DNA from 3 places in the Vibrio sp. SCSIO 43136 genome. Region 1 is predicted to be linked to each of the others. Evidence: riboswitches for the same ligand, from Rfam matches in the RefSeq annotation. Region 1 holds a riboswitch; each other region holds the start of a gene.

Region 1 (5,842 bases):
GGATTGCGGCTATCAACCAGGTTTTCTGGTTGGTGGTGTTTTAGGCAATTTTGGTATTTCGGCGCGATTAGGCGAAAGCATGTTCTTTGTGGTCGAAGCCGATGAGTATGACAGTGCTTTTTTCGACAAGCGTTCTAAGTTTGTTCACTACCACCCTCGCACATTAGTACTCAACAACCTAGAGTTCGATCATGCAGACATCTTTGACGATCTTGAAGCGATCAAGCGACAATTTCACCACTTAGTGCGTACAGTACCCGGTAACGGTAAGTTGTTATTTCCTGCGCAAGATACGGCAATTGAAGATGTTTTACACCGAGGTTGCTGGTCTGAAACCGAGCAATCAGGGGTAGAAACTGGCTGGCAAGCCAAAAAACACCATCCTGACGGCAGTGATTTTGATGTTTATTTCGAAAATTCGCTGGTTGGACGAGTTAAATGGGATCTTGTTGGTGAGCACAACGTAAATAATGCACTGATGGCGATTGCTGCGGCACGTCATGTCGGTGTTACGCCTGAGTTAGCTTGTGGTGCATTGGCTCGCTTTATTAACACTAAGCGTCGATTAGAGCTTAAAGGCGAACAAGGTCAGGTCAAAGTGTATGACGACTTTGCCCATCACCCAACCGCTATCGAGTTAACGTTGCAAGGACTGCGGGATAAAGTCGGCAGTGAACGAATTTTGGCGGTATTTGAGCCTCGTTCAAGTACGATGAAAATTGGTACTCACAAAGATCAAATTGCAGACTCATTGGCAAGCGCTGACCAAGTGTTTTTATTCCAGCCAGACATCGGTTGGCAGGTGACAGATGTTGCACAGCAGTGCCAGCAGCCCGCTCAAACGAGCGATGATATTGACCAGCTGGTGCAGAAAATTGTCACAGCGACCAAACCGGGTGACAACATTCTAGTGATGAGCAACGGCGGATTTGGTGGTATTCATCAAAAGCTGCTCGATGCGCTAGCAACCAACTAAAATAGAGTTATGAAACGAGCAGATAAAGCCATCACCTTGGCATGGACTGGAGCCTCTGGGGCTCCTTACGGAATCAAGTTGTTGCAAAGTTTGATTGCTGCAGATTATCAAGTGTTTCTACTGATCTCATCTGCAGCTCGAGTCGTGCTCGCAACTGAGCACGGACTTAAATTGCCCAGCGGACCCGACGCAGCAAAGCAGGTCCTCGTGGAGCATCTTAGCTGTGATCCAGACAAACTCGTGGTGTGTGGAAAAGAAGATTGGTTTTCTCCAGTGGCATCAGGCTCGGCTGCACCCAAGCAAATGATAGTCTGTCCGTGTAGCGCAGGCAGTGTTGCCGCTATTGCACATGGCATGTCGGACAATCTAATAGAGCGCGCCGCAGATGTGGTTATGAAAGAACGTGGCCAGCTGATCTTAGTGGTTCGCGAAACCCCATTTTCAACTCTGCATCTTGAAAATATGCACAAGCTATCGCAGATGGGCGTAACCATCATGCCAGCCGCCCCTGGCTTCTATCATCAGCCTCAGTCTATCGATGATTTGATCGACTTTATGGTGGCGCGCATACTGGACCACCTAGGCATTGAACAAGGTTTGGTCGGGCGCTGGGGCTATGATCAACGTCAATAATTGATGTGGCTGATAGGTTAATAAAAGATTACAATGTGACATTCTTAAATCGGAATTAAGAACTCATTGGGGTGCTGCGTGTAGCGGCTGAGAAAATACCCATCGACCTGAACCAGATAATGCTGGCGTAGGAATTGAGTGATCATCTCTCAACCCTGTGCCGCTCACCTAACGCAAAGGATAGGAGCGAGCAGTGAAAAAAACACTGACTGCGGTAGCGTTGACTACCATGTTCACTTCGGCTGCCATGGCAGCTACACCCACACTAACGGTATATACCTACGACTCATTTGCTGCTGACTGGGGCCCGGGCCCGAAAGTTAAACAGGCTTTTGAAGCTCAATGTGGCTGTCAGCTTGATTTAGTCGCACTAGATGACGGTGTATCGATTCTTAACCGTCTGCGTTTGGAAGGTAAAAATACTAAGGCTGACGTGATCTTAGGACTAGATAACAACCTGGTTGCTGAAGCAAAGCAAACGGGGCTGCTTACTGAGCACCAAGTTGACACCAGTAAACTGGTTCTGCCTCAAGCATGGAATGACAAGACATTCGTTCCGTATGACTACGGCTATTTTGCGTTTGTCTACAACAGCAAAAAATTGACCAACCCACCAACAAGCTTGAAAGAGTTAGTTGAAGAGCGAGACGATCTTAAGGTGATTTACCAAGATCCTCGTACCTCTACACCGGGCCAAGGTTTGATGTTATGGATGAAGCACGTATACGGTGACGACGTTTCTGCAGCATGGCAGCAACTTGCTGCTAAGACAGTGACAGTCACTAAGGGCTGGAGTGAAGCTTACTCTATGTTCTTAAAAGGTGAGTCTGATATGGTGCTGTCTTACACTACCTCACCGGCTTATCACATGATTGCTGAAGGTGATTTTGACTACGCTGCGGCCACCTTTAAAGAAGGCCACTACATGCAAGTCGAGGTTGCGGCTAAGGTGAAAGCCAGCAAACAACCAGAGCTTTCTGAGCAATTTATGCAGTTCATTTTAAGTGACGGATTCCAAAATGCGATGCCAACAGGCAACTGGATGTATCCAGTGACTACGGTTGAGCTTCCAGCAGATTTCTATCAGCTGGATTTGCCAAAAACGCCACTGAGCTTTACGGCAGAAGAAGTCGCCACCGAGCGCAAACGCTGGGTACGTGAGTGGCAAAGTGCGTTGGTAAATTAATCGGTTGAGGTGTGGCTTGTACAATCAAGCTCGCACCTCGAAACTTAACTATTTGACCATGCCTATTGCATGGTCTTTTTCTTGGAAACCACGATCAGTGAACCCCATCCCTAAAGCAGGCTATTTCGTTTCTCTGCTTATCCTGCTGCTGGTGGGAGGGGCATTATCATCTCTGCTTAGCTATGCTCCGTCGCTTAATCCGATGCAGGTAGTGAGCGATCCCTATTACTGGCACGTCACCCAGTTCAGTTTTTATCAAGCCACACTTTCGATGCTACTCAGCGTTGGTTTTGCCATCCCTGTGGCGCATGCCTTATCAAGAGTGCATTTTCGAGGCAAAGGGTTACTGCTCAAGCTTTTTTCATCGACTTTAGTGTTGCCAGTGTTGGTGGGCGTGTTTGGCTTACTGGCTATCTACGGTAATAGTGGGTTGCTCAACCGATATTTTGGCTGGTCATATTCTATCTATGGTTTGAATGGAATTTTGCTGGCGCACGTGTTTTTTAATCTGCCTTATGCTTCGAGATTATTGCTGCAAGCCCTAGAAACGATTCCTGCTGAGCAACACAAGTTGGCGGCTCATCTTGGTATGAACAGTTGGCAAAAGTTTCGCTTTGTTGAGTGGCCAAGAATGCGACAGCAATTGCCACATGTTGCGGGGCTGGTGTTTATGCTCTGTTTTACCAGTTTTGCTACCGTGATGGCGCTCGGTGGAGGGCCTAAGTCCACCACGATTGAGCTCGCGATTTTCCAAGCAATTAAATATGACTTCGACCTGCAAGCCGGGGCAATGTTAGCGTTATGGCAAATGGGGCTGTGCGCTGCGATTGCGCTTGGTGTTCAAAAACTAGCAGCCCCTTTAGCTAGCAGTAGTGGTGGCACTATACGCCCAATATCTAAGCCGAGTTTTGCTCAAAGTGTTTGGAACTGGGGCTGGATAGCCGTAGCTATCTTGGTCGTCGTACCCCCGTTGGTTTCTGTGGTGTTGGCTGGTCTCAACAGTAAGGTTTTTGACGTTTTGGCTCAGCCCCGTTTTTGGCAAGCTTTTTCGACCTCATTGAGTATTGCCGTCAGTGCTAGCGTGCTCGCCTTAGTGTGCGGTTTTTTAGTGCTTCTAACCAGTCGGGCCCATCGAGTTAGAGGGAAGAACGGCTTTGCAGATAAGTTGGAGCTAAGCAGCACCATTATCTTGGTCACACCGGGGCTAGTGGTGAGCACCGGACTGTTTTTGCTGCTAAGAGAGCATGTTGATGTCAGTGAGATTGGTCACTGGGTGGTAATTATTGTCAACGCTCTAATGGCATTGCCCTACGTGATAAAAACGCTCTCTCAACCTATGTTGCATTTATTGCAACAGTACCAATACCTTGCGGCAAGTTTAGGGATTCGAGGTGTTAATCATATTCGAGTGATAGAGTGGCGTGCGCTACGAAGGCCGATCTGCCATGCTTTGGCACTTGCATTTATGTTGTCGATGGGCGATCTGAGCGCCATTGCCCTGTTTGGCAGCCAAGATCTGCAAACTTTACCGCTCTACCTATTCCAACTGCTAGGCAGCTACCAGATGGAAGCTGCAGCAGTCGTGTCACTACTGCTGTTTAGCCTTAGTATCCTAAGTTTTACCCTGATTGAACGCCTGCTAAAAGGAGACCGTTAGTTTGAAACCTTCCATGACGACGCCAAAATTGGCGCTAAATCAGGTTAAATACCGCTATCATAATGAAACTTTCGACTTTGATCTGCAGGTTAAATCCGGCAATGTGCTGGCACTGATGGGACCAAGTGGGGCAGGGAAGTCGACCTTGTTGGCATTGGTGGCGGGCTTTATTGAACCAGAGTTAGGGGAGATAACGGCCAACGGCCAGCGAGTTAACGGCCTTGCGCCTCATCAACGTCCGGTGGCTATGTTGTTTCAGGAGCATAACCTGTTTGCCCATCTGAGTATCAAAGAGAATATTGCTTTGGGTATTCACCCGGGGCTTAATCTGTCTGATAAGCAATGGTTGCAGGTGGAAACGGCGGCCAAACAAGTCGGAATTGATGCTCTACTAGAGCGTCTGCCAGAGCAGGTTTCAGGCGGTCAAAAACAGCGAGCGGCATTGGCACGATGCTTAGTGCAGCCATTTGATATCTTGTTATTGGATGAACCATTTTCAGCGCTTGACCCGGTAATCCGAGAGGAGATGCTCAATCTGGTTAAGCACCTTGCGAAAGAACAAAATTTGACGGTAGTTATGGTGACTCACCATGTAAGCGACGCCCAAGCCATCGCCAGCCACTTTGCCTATATGCAAGACGGGCAAGTGGAGGAGGTAGGGGAGATCGAAGCGCTGAGATCAAACCACACCAACCCAAACTTAGCCGCTTTCGTAAAAGCGGGAGAGTGACTACTCTCCCGCTTATTGGTTAGCTTTGCTTCCGTTAGCAAAGCGGCCGTTTACCGCTTACCGCTTACCGATATTCTACAAATTCTCCTCAGCAAACTCCGCCAATCGACTTCTAACCACCCCATTAAGGTGCACGTTTGCACTACCTTCGAAGTTTTTGAATCGCTCGACCATATACGTCAGTCCCGAAGTCACAGGGGTTAAGTAAGGCGAATCAATCTGTGCCAAGTTCCCTGAACAGACGATCTTGGTGCCTTCACCACAGCGGGTGATGATGGTTTTGATTTGAGAAGCGGTTAAGTTTTGGCACTCATCTAATAACACAAAGGCGTTTTGAATCGAGCGACCACGCATGAAGTTGATCGATTTGAATTGAATATTGGCTTTATCGCAGATGTATTTAAGTGACCCTTCAGTGCAGTGATCATTTTTATGCAAAGCTTCAAGGGTGTCGGTCACTGCTGCCAGCCAAGGCAACATTTTCTCTTCTTCGGTTCCCGGTAAGAAGCCGATCGATTCACCAATATCGGGTGTGTTGCGGGTGACAATGATCTTATCAAACATGCTGCGTTCGATCGTTTGCTCCAAGGCGGCGGCCATGGCGAGCATGGTTTTGCCGCTACCTGCAGCGCCAGTGAGGATCACCAGATCGATATCAGG
Region 2 (5,842 bases), 350 kb from region 1:
AAACAGCGTAATCGAATCGCCTTCACTTAGCGTGGTAGAAGACCACTGCTGCTTAGGCACAATATTTTGGTTTACCGCCGCAGCGTAGCCCATTGCGTCCTCTACAATCGAAGCTACGATGGCTTCCAAACTGCTATCGCTAGCGACACTGCGAGTCTGGTCATTGATGGTAATCTTGATCATCTTCTATCACTCTTATGCTGGATTTGACGATTGCTCGTGTTGTTTTTGATGCGTGCCACATACGGGACAAGCAGCATTCTTTTCAAAATGTAGTTTTTGCCAACTCATGCCTAGCCCATCAAACAGATGGAGACATACTGAGTTAGTCGAGTTTGATGACTCTATCTCTAACAGATAACGAATTGCAGCTAGCGCTTGATAGGTTCCTAAAGTAGCCACAACAGGCCCTACAATACCCATGGTGCTACAGCTGTTTTTCTGTTTGGGAGCAACAGGCACCAAACACTGATAGCAAGGCTCGCTTGCGTCAAGACTCTCTTGGTCTTTCGCTGGCTGGTTAGTGAATACTGCCATCTGCCCCTTCCAACCAATCGCCGAGGCAGATACCAAAGCCGTGCTACTCTCGACACAGGCTTGGTTAATCTCAAAGCGAGTAGCGAAGTTATCACTGCAATCGAGAACCAAGTCAGCCATCATGACTTCTAGCTTGAGCTGATTGCCCTGAAGCATGCTCCTCACAGCTCGTGCGTGGATTAGTGGGTTGTTGGCTTTGATGGTATCTACTAGTGCTTGCGCCTTGCTAACACCGACCTGCTGATTGCTAAAGGCAACTTGTCGCTGAAGGTTACTAATCTCAACCTCATCTCCATCGGCAATGACAATACTACCTACGCCTGCCGATGCTAAATACAAAGCAACAGGGTTACCAAGCCCGCCTGCGCCAACAATAAGTACCTTGGCTTGCTTGAGTTTTAGCTGCCCCTGTTCCCCAACTTCGCTCAGTGCAACCTGACGCTGGTAGCGGATAAATTCATTATCGGTAAGCATTAGTGCGCTTCAGCCTGATTAAAGATCTGTTGATTAAAGTCGTCTATCACTTGCTTTGGGTCTTCTGACAGAGTGATTGCACGTACTACCGCAAGGCTTGTCACGCCACATGCGTAGACCTGACTTGCGTTAGTCATATCAATTCCCCCTATTGCTACCGTTGGCGTATCACCCAATGCCTTCTGGTAGTGAGCGAGGCGAACGAGCCCTTGTGGTTTGGACGGCATCTGCTTGGTGGTGGTTGGGAATATATGACCAAGAGCAATATAGCTCGGCTTGAGTTGACGAATCCGCAGTAGCTCGTAGTAGCCATGGGTTGATAGTCCAATTCGCAAACCTGCTTGCTGGATCTGTTCTAGGTCTGCTACCGAAAGGTCCTCTTGCCCAAGATGGACACCATAGGCCTGATGTTTAATCGCTAGCTGCCAATAGTCGTTGATAAATAGCTGAGCATTGTATTCACGCCCAAGTGCCGCTGCTCGCTCGATCTGAGCTTCTAGATCGGATTGCTGTGAGTCTTTGATGCGCAACTGTAGCGTAGTGATACCAAGTTTAAGTAGTCGCTCAATCCACTCTACGCTATCAACGACTGGGTATAACCCAAGCTTGTTCGCTTCAACCGATGCAAACTTAGCCCGATTTAGTTTGGTTGTTGCAATATCAAGCTCAGAGTCATTTAGAACTGGAACTGGGAAGTGAGTATCTGAATCGGTCCATGTTTCACGTGAAACACCACCCTGTGTCATGGCTCTCGCCAGCATCAGCGAGTCTTCAAGTGGAAAATCGAGTACAAGAGCTGTCAGAAGCCACGAGAAATGCAGTTGTTCAGAAACAGTACAATCTTCACAACTAAACTCTATTGCTCGACGCTCACCAAGGTGCTGCCAGCAATCAAAGCCGCTTTGCCCTCGCGTAGAGCTCAGTGCAACAAGGTTATCACCATATTGCGAGATTAGCTCTGATATCTGGTTGATGTCAGCTGCATAGATACAGTTAAGAACCTCATCTTGGAGAGTGTTCAATTCGGTTGCAAAGTTGATCGATTGGCTTTGTCCGTCAATTTGGATCTGGAACAAGTGAGTTGGGCTGGTGCCCAACTCGATGTTGCCAGTTTCAAAATCAGCTTGTGCCGCCACCGCTAGGTTTACTTCAATGAGTTCAACTAGGTGTTGGTACTGATTAGGAATTAGCAATTGGTTCATTATGACTCGCTTACTTCTTCAGCTAGTTTGTACAATTGAGAGCCTTGTGCTTTGAACTCTTCTGATTTTTGCTTCATGCCTTCTAGTGGATCGTCGAGTAACTTCACTTCAATCGCTTGGTTCTCATCAAGACCTTTGGCGTACTCACGCACCTCGTGAGATATCTTCATTGAACAGAACTTAGGACCACACATTGAACAGAAGTGTGCTACTTTGCCCGACTCTTGAGGCAGGGTTTCATCGTGGTAAGCACGAGCAGTATCTGGGTCCAGTGCAAGGTTGAATTGGTCTTCCCAACGGAATTCAAAACGAGCCTTAGAGAGTGCATTATCGCGAACCTGAGAGCCTGGATGCCCCTTGGCAAGGTCTGCAGCATGCGCTGCGAGCTTATAGGTAATCAAGCCAACCTTAACGTCATCTTTGTTTGGCAGGCCAAGGTGCTCTTTTGGCGTAACATAACAAAGCATGGCACAGCCGTACCAACCGATCAGCGCCGCACCAATACCAGAGGTAATGTGATCATAGCCCGGTGCAATGTCCGTTGTTAGTGGACCAAGGGTGTAGAATGGCGCCTCGTGACAATGCTCTAGCTGCTCATCCATGTTCTCTTTGATCATGTGCATTGGGATATGACCAGGGCCCTCAATGATGACCTGAACGTCATATTCCCAGGCAATCTTAGTAAGCTCACCTAGAGTGCGTAGTTCGGCAAACTGAGCCTCATCATTGGCATCTGCAACAGAGCCGGGGCGCAGGCCGTCACCGAGAGAAAGCGAGACATCGTATTGGGCACAGATCTCACAAATCTCACGGAAGTTATCGTAAAGGAAGCTTTCTTGGTGGTGTGCTAGACACCATTTAGCAATGATAGAGCCACCACGAGAAACGATGCCAGTAACACGTTGAGCGGTCATTGGAACATGGTGCAGACGGAGACCAGCATGGATTGTAAAGTAATCCACTCCCTGCTCAGCTTGCTCGATAAGGGTATCTCGCATTACTTCCCAGGTTAGGTCCTCTGCGATGCCGTTTACCTTCTCCAGTGCTTGGTACATAGGCACGGTTCCGATTGGCACTGGGCTATTGCGCAGGATCCATTCACGAGTCTCATGAATATTGCGACCCGTAGATAGGTCCATTACGGTATCACCGCCCCAGCGCGTCCCCCACACCAGTTTCTCTACTTCTTCTTCAATAGAAGACGTCACTGATGAGTTACCAATATTGGCATTAACTTTCACCAAGAAGTTACGGCCAATGATCATTGGCTCAGCTTCTGGGTGGTTGATGTTAAGAGGGATAATTGCTCGGCCTTCCGCCACTTCTTGGCGAACAAACTCTGGCGTGATCTCTTTTGGCAAATTTGCACCAAAGCTTTGCCCTGGGTGCTGACGATTTAGCTGCTCATCAGCATACTTAGCACGCCCCATGTTTTCGCGAATCGCTATATACTCCATCTCAGGAGTAATAATGCCCTGACGTGCGTAGTGCATCTGGGTAACACATTTGCCAGTAACCGCACGACGAATTGGAGGCAAGTTACCATAGCGAAGCTCATCCAGGGCTTCATCTTCAAGGCGCTCTTTGGTGTAAACCGAGCTCACGTCATCAAGCACCTCGGTATCAGCTCGCTCGTCGATCCATGCCTGACGCATCTTAGGTAAACCATTATATAGATCGATGGTATGCTCAGGGTCGGTATAGACACCAGAGGTATCGTAAACTCGAACAGGCTCATTCGGTTCGAAGATTGGGTTTTCCTTAGTACCGCCGATTAGGCTGTCAGCCAAAGCGATTTCACGCATGGGTACGCGGATATCGGCACGGCTGCCTTCTACGTAAACCTTGGTTGAGTTAGGGTATGGTTGCACCGATAGAGTATCGATGAAATTCTTCGCTTCCAGTCTCGCTTGTTTGCGACTCGACATAGCATTTTCCTTTGTATTATTAGAGAAATGCTTGGCGGAATGGTGCTACAAGAGGTGCGGGCTTAAGTACAATGTTAGTACTTACTAACCCTATAAGATAAGTGTGGGAACTGCTAGTACAGTTATCTTCTCTTGTTCCCTTCGCAGGTATTAGCCTGATCAGGTTCAACGGATCCCGCAATGCGGTCTCAGCTATGCTCTAAAAAGAGCGAAGCACTCCGACAAGTGACGACAATTATAAAAAAAGAGCAGCGACATAACCACTACTCTTTAACAAATCTGATCTCTGTTTTACATCAACTATAGGCTCGCCCGCATAATCAGCTGAAAACCAATCCATGCAGCTGAGATGCTGAGTACCACATTGAGTAGTACGTTGAGCCCCATCTTGAAAAATGCCCCCTGCTGCATAAGCAATACGTTATCCATAGAAAATGTGGAGAAGGTCGTCAATGCACCTAAGAAGCCAAGACCAATAATCTGGCGCCATGGCTGGGTCGCTAGCAGTTCACTTTCAAACGCCGCAATTAACATCCCCATAATAAGAGAACCAACGACATTGACGGTTAATGTGCCATATGGGAAACCACGACCAAACATAGCGACACAAGCTTCAGAAACCAAGTATCTAGAACATGCACCAAAAGCACCACCCAAAGCAATGCAACCTAATATATACGCCTGACTCATAATTGTAGTTCCATAAAAATCTTGCTCCTAGTTTAAGCATTTCAAACAAGAATTCGAGCCTAATCCACGCAAAGATCTATAACACATTGCACACCATTCAAGATAACTATGAAAAAGTTACAGGAGTCACCTTTGTAAACTAGTGCAATTGAATTAGATACCAATAACGCTTTCCTTGCTTTACTTGTTAACAATTTAACAACATGCAAGGAGTGCATACCATGAGTGTTTCCACCCAAATTACACGAGGCGCTATATTTGCCGCATGCGCATTAGCCGCAGCGGGTGCGTTAGTATTTAACGCCTTTCCACTATATCTATCGAGCATTGCTCAGCAGTTCGGTCTCAACGACGAACAACTTGGTTTGCTCGGCAGTGCTTATCTAGGTGCGTTTGCCCTTGTTGCCCTTTTCTCTCCATTTTGGGTCAAACGTACACCTTGGAAATTGGTCTCAAGCATTGGTTATGCATTGATGGCGATAGGCAGTTATGGATTAACGGTGACTACTGCAGACAATGTGCACCTTGTGATGGCAGCTATCGGTTTTGGCTCCGGCATTGTTTTCACCATTTCTCTTGCGATTCTGAGCGCTGCGCACAACCCTGATAAAGCCTATGGTTGGAAGTTAGTGCTTGAGATGGTATCAGCGGGTATCTTGGTCTATGTCGTCACTAGCATAGTACAAGCTCAGTTTGGTTTTGCTGGCTTCATCTGGACAGTATTAGCCATCTATGCGCTTTCACTAGTCTCACTAGTAAATCTACCTGCCAATTTCCTCGCCAAAGAGCAAGCAAGTGAGAAAGGTAGCAAGCTAAATTTACCTGCACTTCTAGCCTCATTTGCCCTTTTTTTCCAAGCTGGTACGTTTGCCGGTTTGTGGGGCTTTGTAGAGCGCATCGGGTCAGATATGGGGATCGGCTCAGATCTTATTGGCATGACGATCTCAGGATCTATTCTCGCCGGGATCGGTGGTGCACTTTGCTGTGTAGCATTCGGAGCAAAATACTCAC
Region 3 (5,842 bases), on a different replicon from region 1:
TAGTTGGATGTGACGTAGTCTCTGCCACTTGGTGGCCCCCATGGTTTTAGCCAGATCAAGATAACCTGTTGGGGTGTTGCGCAAGCCGTCGTAACAGCAAGTGGTTACAGGAAAGAAAATAATGATTGCCGCCATCACCACTTTCGAAGCGATGCCATATCCAAGCCAAAGCATCAATACGGGAGCGATTGCAAACACAGGTACGGCTTGACTGGCAATCAAAATGGGTAGAAGCCATCGTTTAAGCGGTTCAAATAACAACATCTGTAGTGCAAAAAGCAGCCCCATTGATAAGCCCAAAGCCAGACCAAGTAAGATCTCCTGCGCAGTCACCCATGTGTGCTTAAGCAATACCTCTTGTCGCTCTATCAGTTTGCTAAACACCTCTAGAGGCGCTGGCAATATAAAACTTGGCAGCTCAAACATCACTACACAGCCCTGCCACAGGCCTAGAATGACTACACAACTGACAACTAACCGAACTAACGATTGATTAAAGCCTTTTGTTAGAGGCTGTGAAACTGTCTTGCTTGTAAGCGTTTGGTGTTCAGCCAAGTCATTCATGGTCACGCTCCAACACTTCTAAAATCTGCTGTTGTAAATGAGCGGTTTCTTCGCTGAGTTTTCTTGGCGTTTGACTTGAAGGCACACTGATAGATCCTGCCTTAGCTGGCATGCCTTCTAACACATACAATCTGTCTGCTAGTCGAACCGCTTCTTGGGGATCATGCGTGATCAACACTACGGTTTTGTCTTTGAGTAGCTGATGTGCAAGTGTTTGTAATTTATGACGATTGACTGCATCAAGCGCTGAAAAAGGTTCATCCATTAACACAACTGGCTTGTTCTGCATTAGCGTTCTCGCTAAAGCAACCCGCTGACGCATCCCTCCTGACAATTTGTCTGGTGTAGCTTCTAGGTATTCAGACAAGCCCACGAGCTCAATCAGTTGAGTAGCTTGGGATCTAGCGTCGAGATTCGCAGACGCACTAAAACGCTCTCCAAGACAAACATTGTCTATCACGCTGAGCCACGGCAGTAACAGGTCTTGCTGCGCCATATACGCAATGCGATCATCTACAGGAAGTTGATCACAAGTAGATAATTGCCCCTGCCAATGCACTTGCCCTTCAAGTAGACCCGCTAGATAACGTAAGATCGTGGTTTTGCCACAGCCGCTGCGACCAAGCAGCACTGTCCATTGGCCGGAGTCTAGCTTTAGATTCAATCCCTCTAGGGTGGCGATATTTGAATTTTGGTAGCGCAAATACCCATCGCTGATTTCTATCGAAACCGAGTTAGCGGACATCGGCATGACCTTTGAAGAAGTGATTTACTGGGCCGTGCCCTTTGCCCACCTCAAGCTCGTCTGCATGAGCTATCGCTTGAGAAATATAAGATTTACCCAGCGATACTGCCTGGTCGATAGGATTGCCATGAGCCAGATAAGAAGCAATCGCCGAGGAAAGCGTGCAGCCCGTGCCGTGGGTATTTTTGGTTGCCACTCGTTTGGCGCTAACTAAGGTTGCTGAATCAGACGTAATCAATAGATCATTACTGTTTTCGTCCTTATCTAAATGGCCGCCTTTTAATAACACCGCCGTAGCACCAAGTGCTCGCAAATCAGAAATCATCTCCTGCATTTCAGATTCGCTGTTAGGGACTGGCAAGCCCGTCAAAGCCGCACCTTCGGGTAAATTGGGAGTGATGATATCTGCAAGAGGCAGCAATTCTTGCTTGAGAGTGCTAATCGCTGCCTGTTCAAGAAGCAAATCACCACTTGTCGCAACCATCACTGGGTCAACCACGAGATAGTTTGGCTGGTACAGGCGAATTTTATCTGCGACCACTTTGATGATATTAGAGTCAGCTAGCATTCCGATCTTTACTGCAACAACGTTGAGATCGGTAAACACCGCATCTAGTTGGCTTGCCACGTGGTCCAAGGCAATAGGAAAAATGGCAGAAACGCCTTGAGTATTTTGAGAAGTAATTGCAGTGATAACTGAGCACGCATAGCTGCCAGTCGCAGAAATCGCCTTAATATCGGCTTGAATGCCAGCGCCGCCGCCACTGTCTGATCCTGCAATGGTAAGAACGATAGGAGTACGAAGAGTAGAGTGTTGCGTCATGTGGTTTTCCATTTCTTTCAGACATAGAAAACCATAACGACCCAAGCCTAAATACGTGCGACAACACTGCAGGCGCAGCGGTATAAATACACTCTAGGCTTGGTGATGCTAATAGTTCCCTACGTCAGTGCTAACTGAATCAGGTTCAACGGGTCTCGAAATCGATCTCAGCAAATACAATAAGTTGCATTTGCCCCCCGACTATTTCGCTCAATAGTAGCAGCAGTTTACGGTGGCGCACACCCTTAAATGTGACTTTTTCTCATTTAATTGCTAGTCCAGCCCTGACGTTGGTGACAATTTACACAGTATTTATTACCTCCTTGTCTTTGCGATAAAGCAAGCTCTTTAAATAATAGTGATAGCCCGAGTCTGAAAGACTAATCCCTTATGGCATTTCAGCAATTTACATAAAATGTTACTATGATCACAGCAAACGCTGGTTAAACTCGCATTTTTATATTCCCTGCTTTCTCTTAGTTCGTTTTTGAGGCGGAAATAGGTGGTTATTACTAGCAAAATCAAAAACCAAAGGTAAATTTTTCAAATGGTTAACAACACTATTCAGTGGTTTCCTGGTCACATGCATAAAGCACGTAAAGAGATCGAAGAAGCCGTTCCTACCATTGATGTCATCATCGAAGTACTAGACGCACGTATCCCTTTTAGTAGTGAAAACCCGATGATCTCTCAAATCCGTGGTGATAAGCCGGTGGTCAAAGTGCTCAACAAGCGCGACTTAGCTGACCCTGAGATGACCCAAGTTTGGATTGACCATCTTGAGAAAGAAAGCAACGTTAAGGCGATGGCGATTACTACGACCAACCAAAATGAGGTAAATAAGATCCTTGAGTTGTGCCGTAAGCTTGCTCCTCACCGTGAAGAGATTGGTAAAAACATTCGTACCATGATCATGGGCATACCTAACGTTGGAAAATCTACCATTATCAATACCCTTGCTGGTCGAACGATTGCTCAAACAGGTAACCAACCGGCCGTTACCCGTCGCCAACAGCGCATTAACCTACAAAATGGCATCGTGCTATCGGATACTCCGGGGATCTTGTGGCCAAAAGTAGAAAACCCTCACAGTGGTTTTCGTCTGGCAGCAACTGGGGCGGTAAAAGACACGGCAATGGAATACGACGAGGTTGCTTTTTATACCGTTGAGTATTTGGCCAAAGCTTATCCAGAGAAACTCAAAGAGCGTTATCAAATCGAAGAGTTGCCAGAGTCTGATTTGGAGCTAATGGAAGCGATTGGTTCAAAACGTGGTGCACTAAGAGCTGGTGGTCGTGTTGACTTGCATAAAGCCTCTGAAATACTTCTACATGAACTCAGAAATGGCACTTTAGGTCGAATCACTCTAGAACACCCAGAGATGATCACTGAAGAGCTAGTTCAAGTTGAAATAGAGACTGCAAGAAAGGCCGAAGAAAAAGCCAAGAAGAAAGAAGAACGCCGTAAACGCTATCTTAAAAACAAACGATAAGTCAAAAGGAGGCGCACGCCTCCTTTTTTGGGTCCATATCAAATCATTTACCATTATTAACAAAAATCTGATGCTTAGAGGTCGTAATTTATTAATTTGAGTTGTAAAATAAGCGTTCTTTTGGCATTTTGTTTTATGGCGAACCTTAATGATTTTTAGTCGACAAGAGCAGTTTGAGCAGTACTTTTCTGTTGATGAGCAAGGTCTATACAGCATTGATTATAAGCTTTGGAAACTGAGTAGCTGTTTTCAAGCCATTTACGATCGCCATAACAAACTCGTCGGATACGAAGCGTTAGTCAGAATCAATCAACGAAACTGTAACACCCCTATCACCCCAGATGTGTTCTTCCACACCAAAAGCTATGATCTTCAAGACCGAATAAATGTCGACCGTCTTGCTAGGGCGATGCATATCCGCAATTTTGCCCAATCCAACAAGTCACATCTAAAGCTGTTCTTAAATATGCTTCCTGCAAGTACCGAATCAGCACCGAGCAACCCATCAAGCGTTGATTTGATCAATCGTCGCTTAAAAGAGTTAGAAATCAGTAACCAACAGTTAGTGATGGAAATCGTTGAACAACATGCTTTGAATGAAAACCGTCTAGTCGGCGCTGCAAACCACTTACGCGAGCACGGATTTGGTGTGGCTGTTGACGACTACGGGAGCATGGCATCGACAGCTCAACGAGTTGCAGCCCTTCAACCGGATATCGTTAAAATAGACCGTGGATTGCTAAAGAAGTATATGCAAGGGAATGTGGAACCTCTCTACCACGCATTACAAGTCGCTCAACAACATGCATCGGCCACTGTGATAGAAGGAATTGAAACACCAGAACAATTTTCGGCGATGCTTGCGCTAAATATCGATTATTTCCAAGGGTATTTTTTAGCGAAACCCAAACCTCTAGGATTAGAAACGGTTCAAGTCGCTTAACTAGGGCGTGTTGACCTTGTGATAACTTTAATTTGACAACAAACAAAAAGGCGCACTATGAAAGCGCGCCTTCCTCCTCGTTACTCATATCGTGAGTTTGCGATCAGGGCTACATCGAGCCTAACTAAAAACGAGGTATTGAATATCTATTCTAAGATTCCTTCCAAATTGTGGTAAAGCAACCTTTACTCTCCTTATTGCAGATATGTTTGCCTTACGGCTTAACTATGGCACAACAGCACCGTATTTCAAGTTAGTGCAGCAATAATGACTAGAATTTGAACCCACTTCACAGCGATATTCCTTCCAGTTCTTACTACTTGAGCTGCATATTTGAAAAAGTAATTTCCATAATTACGACTGGGATTATGTTGCTTACCCGCTATACTTTAAGCCGAAGAAGTCATAGAACCTAGTGTGCAAGACCAGCAACTCATTCATCTTAATCGTTAACTTTCATGTAAGTTATGTTTTCAAACCAATCGGAAAGAAATCTCTACATAACCATAACTAGATTAAGTTTTTTACTGCGTTTTTTACTAGATCCGCTATAGTTCACCTAAAATTTTGCGCAAACAAGGACCCACATTGAACTGGCTGCCTAAATACCGTACACCTCAAGTTCCCCTATCCCAGTCATCTCTAGCGCTGGGAATCATAGGTTTAGGCCAAGCTTGGAGTTTATATCACGAAGGATTTAGTACCTGGCTACGTCCGTTATGTGCGTTTATTGGCTTTTGTTTGCTGTTGCCCGTAATTTTAAGGTATTTCACCAGTTATTCTCGATTTATTGCTGAGATTCGCCACCCTCTAAGCGGTAGCTTGATGGCCCCTATCAGCATGGCAGTACTGATACTATGTGACTATTTGGCGCTCGTTTTGCCAACGCTAGCCTTACCATTATGGGTACTTGCGTTAAGCATGCATTTCACCATGCTCTGTTTCTTCTTTTTCTTCCAAATTCGTTCGTTCAAGATATCTAATATCGTTCCAAGCTGGTTTCTCTACCCGGTGGGGATGATCAGTAGCTCGTTGGCCGGTTCGCAACTAGGAATGAATGAGTTTTCCGAAACCATCGCAATGACATGTATCACCATCTATTTCTTTATGCTTCCTTTGGTTCTATACCGTCTAGTGTTTGCAGGTAGCCTGCCAAGACGCGCCAAACCGACGCTCGCTATTATGGCCGCCCCTATTAACCTAACATTAGCGGCATATATGGTTAACTTCTCTTCACCTGATCCTGTCTTAACTGGGGCTCTTGCGGGCATTGCA

The links. Region 1 has a riboswitch for thiamine pyrophosphate ahead of thiB (thiamine ABC transporter substrate binding subunit). Riboswitches for the same ligand answer to the same signal wherever they lie in the genome.
Region 2: another riboswitch for thiamine pyrophosphate. It lies ahead of thiC (phosphomethylpyrimidine synthase ThiC); the one in region 1 lies ahead of thiB (thiamine ABC transporter substrate binding subunit).
Region 3: another riboswitch for thiamine pyrophosphate. It lies ahead of thiD (bifunctional hydroxymethylpyrimidine kinase/phosphomethylpyrimidine kinase); the one in region 1 lies ahead of thiB (thiamine ABC transporter substrate binding subunit).

The regions. Positions count from the first base shown of each region.
Region 1 covers NZ_CP071848.1:2,762,955-2,768,796, reverse strand. Annotated here, with positions in the region: gene mpl (UDP-N-acetylmuramate:L-alanyl-gamma-D-glutamyl-meso-diaminopimelate ligase) at 1-976, shown strand, start outside; gene J4N39_RS12970 (flavin prenyltransferase UbiX) at 986-1,609, shown strand; TPP riboswitch at 1,667-1,760, shown strand; gene thiB (thiamine ABC transporter substrate binding subunit) at 1,803-2,795, shown strand; gene thiP (thiamine/thiamine pyrophosphate ABC transporter permease ThiP) at 2,893-4,452, shown strand; gene thiQ (thiamine ABC transporter ATP-binding protein) at 4,466-5,182, shown strand; gene J4N39_RS12950 (PhoH family protein) at 5,258-5,842, opposite strand, start outside.
Region 2 covers NZ_CP071848.1:3,113,726-3,119,567, forward strand. Annotated here, with positions in the region: gene thiS (sulfur carrier protein ThiS) at 1-183, opposite strand, end outside; gene J4N39_RS14630 (HesA/MoeB/ThiF family protein) at 196-1,011, opposite strand; gene thiE (thiamine phosphate synthase) at 1,011-2,213, opposite strand; gene thiC (phosphomethylpyrimidine synthase ThiC) at 2,213-4,141, opposite strand; TPP riboswitch at 4,261-4,372, opposite strand; gene crcB (fluoride efflux transporter CrcB) at 4,442-4,831, opposite strand; gene J4N39_RS14650 (MFS transporter) at 5,053-5,842, shown strand, end outside.
Region 3 covers NZ_CP071849.1:850,496-856,337, reverse strand. Annotated here, with positions in the region: partial or broken gene J4N39_RS18690 (ABC transporter permease) at 1-480, opposite strand, end outside; gene J4N39_RS18685 (ABC transporter ATP-binding protein) at 557-1,309, opposite strand; gene thiD (bifunctional hydroxymethylpyrimidine kinase/phosphomethylpyrimidine kinase) at 1,299-2,144, opposite strand; TPP riboswitch at 2,232-2,342, opposite strand; gene ylqF (ribosome biogenesis GTPase YlqF) at 2,680-3,624, shown strand; gene J4N39_RS18670 (EAL domain-containing protein) at 3,773-4,567, shown strand; gene J4N39_RS18665 (TDT family transporter) at 5,156-5,842, shown strand, end outside.